3 linked regions of the Planctellipticum variicoloris genome follow. The protein of the gene in region 1 interacts with the protein of each later gene in a pairwise test. Links are inferred from orthologs where the notes say so. Each region holds a gene or a part of one and is shown in the gene's direction. Other genes may lie near its edges.

The links.
Region 2: the proteins of SH412_RS06455 (region 1) and acpP interact in binary tests that used the Escherichia coli proteins (3 or more experiments, as listed by UniProt). The link is inferred for Planctellipticum variicoloris from one-to-one orthologs.
Region 3: the proteins of SH412_RS06455 (region 1) and secA interact in binary tests that used the Escherichia coli proteins (3 or more experiments, as listed by UniProt). The link is inferred for Planctellipticum variicoloris from one-to-one orthologs.

What each region holds. Positions count from the first base shown.
Region 1 is NZ_CP130886.1:1,634,109-1,637,048, reverse strand. The notes cover bases 1-2,788. They hold SH412_RS06455 (acyl-CoA thioesterase), read left to right. Parts: upstream 1-1,092; coding sequence 1,093-1,485; downstream 1,486-2,788. Other genes in these bases: SH412_RS06445 (PQQ-dependent sugar dehydrogenase), read left to right, coding at 2,585-2,788; SH412_RS06450 (sugar phosphate isomerase/epimerase family protein), read left to right, coding at 1,607-2,521; SH412_RS06460 (amidophosphoribosyltransferase), read left to right, coding at 1-1,035. Also shown: more of SH412_RS06445, read left to right, coding at 2,789-2,940.
Region 2 is NZ_CP130886.1:4,304,262-4,307,345, reverse strand. The notes cover bases 145-3,076. They hold acpP (acyl carrier protein), read left to right. Parts: upstream 145-1,459; coding sequence 1,460-1,693; downstream 1,694-3,076. Other genes in these bases: fabF (beta-ketoacyl-ACP synthase II), read left to right, coding at 1,697-2,935; SH412_RS16720 (MFS transporter), read left to right, coding at 145-1,140. Outside these bases: more of SH412_RS16720, read left to right, coding at 1-144. UniProt on the Escherichia coli protein: Carrier of the growing fatty acid chain in fatty acid biosynthesis.
Region 3 is NZ_CP130886.1:6,462,351-6,466,588, forward strand. What follows is about bases 28-4,113. They hold secA (preprotein translocase subunit SecA), read left to right. Parts: upstream 28-334; coding sequence 335-3,913; downstream 3,914-4,113. UniProt on the Escherichia coli protein: Required for protein export, interacts with the SecYEG preprotein conducting channel.

The sequences.
Region 1 (2,940 bases):
AGCGATCGACTGGACGGCGCCTACAACGTCGTGTTTCTGGACGCCCTGGGGCGGATGCTCGTCGCCCGCGATCCGCTCGGTATCCGACCGCTCTGTTTCGCAACCGACGGCTCGCTGTTTGTCGCGGCGAGCGAGAGCGTGGCCCTGGCCAACATCGGATTCCGCGACTCAGACATTCACAGCCTGCCGCCCGGTCACGCAATCCTGATCGAAGACGGCGAAGTACAGATCCGCCAGTTTGCGGAGTCGCCGCGACACGCCCACTGCTTCTTCGAATGGATTTACTTCGCCAACGTCGCCAGTTCCCTCGACGACCGCAGCGTTTACATGACCCGCAAACGGCTGGGCGAAGAGCTGGCGGCGCAGGAGCTGATCACAATCGACAAGTCGGACACGGTGGTCGTCCCGGTTCCGGATACCGCCAAAGCCGCGGCGGATGCGATGGCCTTTGCGCTGGGCATTCCGTCCGTCGAAGGTCTGATCCGCAACCGGTATCTCGGACGGACGTTTATCGAAGGGGCCAACCGGGCCGACAAAGTGCGGATGAAGTTCACGCCCCTGCCGGAGGTGATGGAGGGGAAACGCGTGATTCTGGTGGAGGACAGCATCGTCCGTTCGACCACGCTCAAGAGCCTGGTTTCGCAGGTCCGCGAACGCGGTCGGGCGAAGGAGATCCACGTCCGCGTGGCCTGCCCGCCGATCATTTCGCCCTGCTTCTACGGCATCGACATGTCGACGGTCGAAGAGCTGTTCGCTCCGAAATTCCTGGAGAACGGCGAGCTGACGCTGGAGTCCGAAGCTCAGATGGCCCGCGCCCTTGGTGCGGACTCGCTCCGCTATCTGCGCCGTGATTCCATTCCTCGCAGCATCGGCATGGCGGGGGAATCGCTCTGCCAGGCCTGCATCGACGGACACTACCCTACCGCGTGCGGCCGCCGGCTCTATCAGCTTGCCGTTGACGATGTGGCCGGCACCGTCGGCGACTCGCCGAACGGCAGGATTTTCGACCGCAATGCCCTGGGCGTGCGGACCTGAACCGTTCCGAGAAGTCTGCGCAAGTCTGTCATTTCGCCCCCCGAGGAGTCGTCGGGCATGTTGACCGAGCACGAGATCGAGATCCGCGTCCGTTACTGCGAAACCGACGCGATGGGTTTTCTGCACCACGGCAACCACGTCAACTTCTACGAGATGGGACGGACCGAACTTCTGCGGGCTCAAGGGGGAAACTACCGCGAGATCGAGGAGTCCGGGCTGTTTCTGGTCGTCGTGAAGCTCGTCTGCAACTACCACTCTCCGGCCCGATACGACGACCTCCTCCGCGTAGTCACGCGCGTTGAGAAGGTTTCCGCCGCCAAGATCGAGCATTCGTACCGCATGTTCCGCGGCGACACCCTGATCGCCTCCGCCACCAGCATCCTGGCCTGCGTCGATCGCGAAGGGCGCGTCCAGCGGATTCCCGAATCGCTCGGCGATCGGACTCCTTGATCCGGGGGGGGATTCCGATTTCCGCTTCTCCAGGCGGCAACTCCCTTTGGTCTGCGCCCGCGGCTACAATGCCGGGCACGCTTTTCCCGTCTCTTCAACGATCACCTGAGAGGATTCCTGAATGTCCGGTCTCGATCGTCGTCGTTTCCTCCAGACGGCCGCACTGGCTGCCGCCGCTGCCGTTGTTCCCGCCGGGCGCCTGTTCGCCCAGCAGAAGCCGCCGCTCTACCAGATTTCGCTCGCTCAGTGGTCGCTGCACCGGACCTTCTTTGACAAGAAGGCCGACCCGATGGACTTCGCGAAGATCACGAAGGAGCAGTTTGGCATTGATGCGGTCGAGTACGTGAACCAGTTCTACAAGGACAAGAAGCACGACGACGCGACGCTGAAGGAGCTGAAGCAGCGGGCCGACGACGCCGGCGTCAAGAGTCTGCTGATCATGTGCGACGGCGAAGGCCAGCTCGGCGACGCCGACGAGAAGAAGCGGTACCAGGCCGTGGAAAACCACTACCGCTGGGTCGAGTGGGCCAAGTACCTCGGCTGCCATTCGATCCGCGTGAACGCGGCCAGCAGCGGGTCCTACTACGAGCAGATTCAGCGGGCGGCCGACGGATTGCGGAAGCTGGCCGAGTTCGGCGCGACCCACGGCATTGGCGTGATCGTCGAGAACCACGGCGGCCTTTCGTCCAACGGCTCGTGGCTCGCCTCGGTGATGCGCACGGTCGACAACCCGAATTGCGGAACGCTGCCCGACTTCGGCAACTTCCGCGTGGCGGGACCCAAGATTCAGTACGACCGATACCAGGGAGTCGCCGATCTGATGCCGTTCGCCAAGGGGGTCAGCGCCAAGTCGCACGACTTCGACGATCAGGGGAATGAAACGAGCACCGACTACCGCAAGATAATGGAGATCGTCCTCTCGTTCGGTTACCGCGGCTATGTCGGCATCGAGTACGAGGGAAGCACGCTCCCCGAAGCGGAAGGGATCCAGCTCACGAAAAAACTGCTGGAAACCGTCCGCACCGAATTGTCCTGAGGTCTCTCCTCACTCGCCACCAACCACTCATCACCAGCCACTCTCTTCAGGAATTTCTCCGTGATGCAACGTTTCTTCCTGACCGCCGCCATCCTGTGTCTCGCGACGGCGAGCCGGGCTGCTGATCCCGACACTTCGGCCCTGCCACTCCAAGTCGTTCCTGCATTTCCCAGCCTGGAGTTCACCGGCTGGGAGTTCGAGCAGAACGGCAAGATCGCCCCGATCCGCCCGATCCTGCTCACGCATGCGGGCGACGGTTCGAACCGGTTGTTCGTCCCGACCGAACAGGGGACGATTCACGTCTTCGACAATTCTCCCTCCGCAAAGTCCACCCGGATCTTCATGGATCTCTCTTCCAAGGTGTCCTATAAGGACAACGAGAACGAAGAGGGCTTTCTGGGAATGGCCTTCCACCCCAA
Region 2 (3,084 bases), 2.7 Mb from region 1 along the record:
AAAGCCCACTACCTCAACATCCTGCACGCCGGCTGGCCTGCGGGGCTGGTGATCGGCGGCCTCGCGTCGTTCTTCATGGCGGGAACGAAAAACGATGCAGGCGAGTTCACCGTGCAGCCGGTCGACTGGAAGATCCAGATGTCACTGTTCCTCGTGCCGGTCATTTTCTATGGCGGCATGTTGCTGGGGCAGAAGTTCCCCAAGTCGGAAGCCGAATCGGCCGGCGTGACGCTGGGCCAGATGATCGGCCAGCTCTTCGCCCCGCTGATGCTCGTCCTGCTGTTGATTCATGCCATGGTCGGCTATGTCGAACTTGGCACCGATTCCTGGATCGCCAAGATTACCGGCGCGATCATGGGGAGCCCGGCCTCCGGGTTGGCGCTCTTCGTCTATACGTCGCTGCTGATGTTCCTGCTGCGATTCGTCGCCGGCCCGATCGTGCACCGGATCTCGCCGCTGGGGCTGCTGTTCGTCAGCGGCGTTCTGGGAGCGACGGGACTGACGCTGCTCGGAAACGCCGAGGGGGTCGCGATGTGTGTCATCGCCGCCACTGTGTACGCACTGGGTAAGACGTTCCTCTGGCCGACAATGCTGGCGGTCGTTTCGGAGCAGTTCCCGCGCGGCGGGGCGGTCTCGATCGGGATGCTCGGCGGCGTCGGAATGCTGTCCGCCGGTCTGCTGGGTGGCCCGGCGATTGGGTTCCAGCAGGATCACTATGCATCGCAGCAGTTGAAGGGAGTGTCTCCGGAGGCATTCGATCGCTATAAGGCGGCCACGGAAAGCCAGTTCATCGTCTTCAAGACCGTCGGTCTGGACGGTGCTAAGGTCGGGGTGGTGGAGGATGGTGGCAAGGAGCTGGCGCGAGCCGGAGAGCTGCTGGCCAGCGAAAAGAAAGAAGACAAGAATCACGCGGAACTGGCGGCGTGGTGGGGCGAGGCCAAGGCCACGGCCGGAGAGGACAAGAAACTGGTGCAGACGGCAGGCATTGACGGCGGCAAGGCGGCTCTCCGTCAGACGGCCTACGTCCCGGCCACGATGGCGGTGCTGTACCTGCTGCTGATTCTCTACTTCAAATCGATCGGCGGCTACAAGGCGGTGCATATCGACACACCGGAGTCGCTCGGCACCGGCGAGAGCTGAGCGGTCGCGACCGCCTTTCAACGGCGAACGATGAACGTCAGGCCCGGCGCCATTCCGGAGGCGCCGGGCCTCGTCGTTTGCAGGGAGTCCTTGCGTCGATTGCCGCCGGGACCGGGCCGTTTGGCGGCCCGCGGCAACCGGGGAAAGAATCGCAACCCCGTTGCGGTTTACACGATTCGGGAATCGCGGTATATCTTCACGCCGTCCCGCCGCAGGCTCGTTTTGCGCCTGCCGAACAGGCATCCCCGCCGGGTGGGATCGAGGAATCAGAGACTGCAAACAGGGCGGAATCGGCCCCGGGCTTCCGAAGGAGTGCAGCGTGTCGCCGGTTGAAGAGAAAGTGATTGAAATCGTCAGCGAGCAGCTCAATATTCCCAAAGAGGATATTAAGCTGGAAAGCTCGTTTCAGGACGATCTGAAGGCCGATTCTCTCGACGTGGTCGAGCTGGTCATGGAATTCGAAGACGAATTCGAAGTCACCATTCCGGACGAAGATTACGAAAAAATCCGGACTGTGGGCGACGCCATCAAGTACATTCAGGAAAAGCAGTGACGGATGTCCAGACGAGTCGTCGTGACAGGGATGTCGGTCATCACCGCGCTCGGCTGTGAGCTGTCGGAGTTTTGGGAAAAACTCTGCGTCGGCAAGAGCGGTGTCAGTCGGCTGGAACGCTTTGACTGCTCTGACTTCAAAGTGAACTTCGGCGGGGAAATCAAGGATTTCAACCCCGACGAACACTTTGACGGTAAAGAAGCCAAGCGTCTCGACCGTTTCTGCCAGTTCGCGCTCGCGGCCGCTCAGAAAGCCGTGCAGCAGTCTGGGATCGATTTCTCCGCTTATCCCGATCCCTACCGGGCTGGTGTCATCATCGGCAGCGGCATCGGCGGGCTCAACGAAATCGAAGAGCAGCATACCAAGCTCTTCGATCGCGGGCCCAGCCGCGTCTCGCCGTTCATGATTCCCAAGCTGATGGTCAATGCGGCCAGCGGAAACGTCTCCGTCCACTGGGGGCTCAAGGGTCCCAGCACGGCCGTGGCGACGGCCTGCGCATCCGCCAGCAATGCGATCGGCGATGCGTTTCGCATGATCCAGTACGACGACGCGGACGTGATGATCTGCGGCGGCAGCGAAGCGGCGATTACTCCCATGGGGCTGTCCGGATTCGCCCGGATGAGCGCCCTGTCGACCCGAGTCGCGAGTCCCGAGACGGCGAGTCGTCCGTTTGATCGCGAGCGGGACGGTTTCGTGCTGTCGGAAGGGGCGGGAGTCGTGGTGCTCGAAGAGTACGAGCACGCGAAAAGCCGCAATGCGACAATCCTGGCGGAAGTCCTCGGATACGGCATGTCCTCGGACGGCAGTCATATGACGGCGCCCGATCCGCATGGCTCCGGGGCGGCGCGATCCATGCAGAATGCGCTGCGGGACGCAAAACTCTCCGTCGATCAAATTCAATACATCAACGCGCACGGCACGAGCACCCCCCTGGGGGACAAGGCCGAGACCGCAGCCATCAAACGCGTTTTTGAATCCGAAGCGAAGCGGCTGGCGGTGTCGAGCACGAAGAGTCAGCTCGGGCATCTGCTGGGAGCCTCGGGCGGCGTCGAGTTCGTGATCTCCGTGCAGGCGCTGCTGCACCAGGTGGCGCCGCCGACGATCAATCTGCGGAACCCCGATCCCGATTGCGATCTCGACTATGTTCCGGACGAAGCACGACGCATGAAAGTCGATCGCGTGATGTCGAACAATTTCGGCTTCGGCGGCCACAACGCCTGCCTGATTATCGGCAAGGTCTAGGCGTCTCCAGGCGCGGGATGCAAGGTGAGGGACCCGGCGTTTGCGGCCGGGTTTTTTTCTGCGCCAACAGCGGCGACCGCAGAAAGGCGATCGCGAATTCGGGGTTGTCCGAATCCGGTTCGCCCTGTAATCTTTGCAAATCTCTCCCG
Region 3 (4,238 bases), 4.8 Mb from region 1 along the record:
CGTGGCAACTTTTACCGGTCGGAAGTCAAGCTGACCCGATCTGAGGTCCGGTGAACCCGATGCAGTGACGTCGCATCCCCGGTTTCGAGCATTCAAGGGATTGTTTTCTGGAAGTCTGCACCAGTCTGGACGGTGCCGGGAATCCCGGAAGCGCAAGCCGCCCGGCTTGCGACCGGATCGCGATTTCCTTCCGTCTGGCCTGGAGCCGGCATTCCGTACGGATACCGATAGAGTCAAACCCCCTGCTCCTGCATTCCATTCTGAAGTGTCCGCCGGTCCGGCGACACGCCAGCGGGAACCGGGAAGCGGGATAACTCCGCGAGCGGATAGCGTCATGGAATTTCTCGAGAAGATCGGCGTCATTTTCAGCACCGTGCTGGCGACCATCGAACGGTTCGTCACCGGGCTGTTCGGCTCGTCCAACGAGCGCCGAGTCCGGCAGATCGGCTTTGTTCGCGATAAGAAAACGGGGGAGGCGCGAATCGTCCCCGGATCGCCGCTGGACAAAATCAACAAGCTCGAACCGGCGTACGAACAGCTCTCGGACGACGAGCTCCGTCAGACCGCCAGTCGGCTGCGCGCCCGGCTGGCGAAAGGGGAGACGCTCGACGACCTGCTGCCAGACGCCTTTGCCGCCGTCCGCGAAGCCGGCAAGCGTTATCTCAAGATGCGGCACTACGACGTGCAGATGGTCGGCGGCTACATCCTCCACAAGGGGATGATCGCCGAAATGGTCACCGGCGAAGGCAAGACCCTGGTCGCCACCCTTCCCACATTCCTCAACGCCCTCGCCGGCAACGTGCAGGTCATCACCGTCAACGACTACCTCGCCCGCCGCGACATGGAGTGGATGGGTCCGACCTACATGGGCCTGGGCCTGACGGTCGGCGCCATCCAGTCGAACATGCCGATCGACGAACGGAAGAAAGCCTACGACTGCGACATCACGTACGGCACTAACAACGAATTCGGCTTCGACTACCTCCGCGACAACATGAAGCCCACCGCCGAGTCGCAGGTGCAGGGGAAGCTCGTTTATGCGGTGATCGACGAAATCGACAACATCCTCATCGACGAGGCGCGGACGCCGCTGATCATCTCGGGCCTCGCCCACGACGACGTCACCAAGTACCCCAAGGCCGACCGGATCGCCCGGCAGCTCAAGCCGGGGGAGCACTTCGAGATCAAAGAGAAGGAGCACACCTGCCACCTGACGGAGGCGGGGGTGCGGCATGCCGAAGAACTGGTCGGGGTGGAGAGCTTCTACACCGCGGGCAACATGGAATGGCCCCACCTCCTCGACAACTCGCTGAAGGCCCACTGGCTCTACAAGCGCGACGTGCATTATGTCGTCGAGCCGACGGGCGAGATCGTCATCATCGACGAGCACACCGGCCGCAAGATGGACGGCCGGCAGTGGAGCGACGGGCTGCACCAGGCGGTCGAGGCGAAGGAAGGGGTCCGGATCAAGGAAGAGACGCAGACCCTGGCGACGATCACGCTGCAGAACTTCTTCAAGCTCTACAAGAAGCTCTCGGGCATGACCGGAACGGCTATGACCGAAGCCAACGAGTTCTGGAAGATCTACAAGCTCGACGTGCTGGCGGTTCCCACCAACCGGCCGACGCAGCGGATCAACCATCCCGACGCCATTTATCGCACGATGAATGAAAAGTGGGACGCGGTCATTCAGGAAGTCAAAGAAGTCCACGCCACCGGCCGCCCCGTGCTGGTCGGGACGGTCTCGATCGAAAGCTCCGAGTACCTCAGCCTGAAGCTGAAGCAGCACGGCATCAAGCACAACGTCCTCAACGCCAAATACCACGAGCGGGAGGCCGAGATCATCGCCCAGGCCGGCCGCCACAACGCCGTCACCATCTCCACCAACATGGCCGGCCGCGGCACCGACATCATCCTCGGCGGCAACCCCGAGTACATGGCCTGGGACGAGCTGAAGCAGATCTATGCGACGCGTCTCGATGTCCCGAAGTCGGTGTGGGACGAAACGACGAAGCGGATCGCCACGCAGGAAGGGATGGTCGCCGAGGGGCGCAAGGTCGCCGAGCTGGGCGGCCTGCACGTGGTCGGCACCGAGCGGCACGACAGCCGCCGGATCGACCTGCAGCTCCGCGGCCGCGCCGGTCGTCAGGGGGATCCTGGCTCGAGCCGGTTCTTCCTGTCGCTGGAAGACGATCTGATGCGGAAGTTTGCGGGGGACTGGGTCAAGGACTGGCTGACCGCTCTCGGCATGCAGGAAGGGGAGCGGATCGAGAGCCGGATGGTCAGCAACCGGATCGAGGCCGCGCAGAAAAAGGTCGAAGAGCGGCACTTCGACATGCGAAAGCATCTGCTCGAATACGACGAAGTCATGGACGAGCAGCGAAAGCGCGTTTACGGCTATCGTCAGGGGATTCTGGAGGGTTCGGACTGCCGTTCCCTGATTCTGGAGATGATCGACCGGCAGCTCGAACGCTGGACGAAGCACTTTCTGTCGGCGAATTACCGCTGGGAAACGGTGGCGGAGTGGGCGAGTCAGGCGCTGGGGCTCGACATCGAGCCGCGCGACGTCCAGAACATGACGCGCGAGCAGGCGGAGGCGCACATCGCCGGGCAGGCCGAGCGGCAGGCCGATCTGGCGATTCAGGAACAGATCGACGAGAACCTGCCCGAGGACGTCGCAGACGATCGCGAACGGAACTGGAACGCGATGGCCCGCTGGGTCAACGCGCGGTTCGCCCTCAACACCAACGATCGCGAGCTGAAGAAGATCGGTCTCGAAGGCCTGCAGGTCTATCTGCTGGACCGCGCCCGCGAGGCGCTGGCCCGGATCGACTACAGCCCGCTGGACGCCTTCCTGGCCCCCGACTGGAATCAGCGCTCGCTGGTCGGCTGGGTGGCGCAACAGTACGCGATCGGACTGGAACCCGATGTCTTTAACGACATGACTCCGGAACAGGCCGCGACGTTCATCCGTGCCCGGATCGACGAGCTGTACCGGCACAAGGAAGTCGAATTCCCCGTCTCGGTGGGGATGACGAACTTCATGGCGGAACGGGCCGGGGCCGGGGAGCGCTACGACCGGGAAGGCCTGATTCGCTGGGCGAGCGGGCGGTTCAACACGCATCTCGATCCCGGCGAGGTCGAGTCGAAACCTCGCAACGATATCGCCCGGATGCTGTTCGAACTGAGCCAGAAGTTTCTGGCGCGAGGGACGGCGATCGAGCAGCTTAACGGCTATCTCGACAAGGCCTACGGCGCATCGAACGGCGTTGGTCCCGGCGCGAACGGGGCGAAGGTGGAACACCCCGTCGATCCGCAGGGACTGCAGAACCTGATCAACTGGGCGAATGCCGAGTTCCAGGCCAGCCTGGACGCGACGGAACTGGAAAAATCCGGCCGGGATGCCGTGGCGAAGGCCGTCCGCGTCGGGTTCGAGCGACGGTTCCGGCCCGAGCTGTATCAGACCGAGCGGTCGCTGATCCTGGAGATCCTCGACACCGCCTGGAAAGACCACCTCTACTATATGGACCATCTGCGGGCCGGGATCGGCCTGGTGGGATATGCCCAGAAGGATCCGAAGGTCGAGTACCGTCGGGAAGGGATGCGGGCGTTCGAGCAGATGTGGGACCGGATCGGGGGTCAGGTGACCTCGGCGATCTTCCGGATCGAGCACCAGAGTCCGGAGTTCGTCGGTTCGTTGTGGCGGATCAGCGCCGCGACGCACTCCGCCCCGGCGGCGATTGAAGCGGAGCCGCAGCAGCAGACGACGTCGAGCGGGAGCGGCTCGACGGGTCCGGGCGAAGTGCAGGCGGTGGAGACGATCCGCAACTTCGGCGACAAGGTCGGGCGGAACGACCCCTGCCCGTGCGGCAGCGGGAAGAAGTATAAGAAGTGCTGCGGTTTGAACTCGTAGTGCTGTGCCACACTTTGGACTCCAGATTGAGCGAATAGCGAGCAGGGAATAGCGAATAGCCAGACAACAGCGAAACCCAAGAGACTTCCTCTGGTTGCTCCCTGTTCGTCCTGCATCAGCAGCCGAAAACGTGACCGTGACAAAGCGCTCGACACGCCTCATCCTGCTTCGCCAGTTATCCCAGGCGGCGCAAAATGCGCCGCCTGTTGCAGAATGGTTCGTGGCGACTGCGGAATTCTGCGGCGGAGTGCAGCGTCGTAACACGTTGTTGCAGTGATGGTTAGCGGCAGCGCTCCCGCAGAAACGGCATATTCCGCGAGTCCTC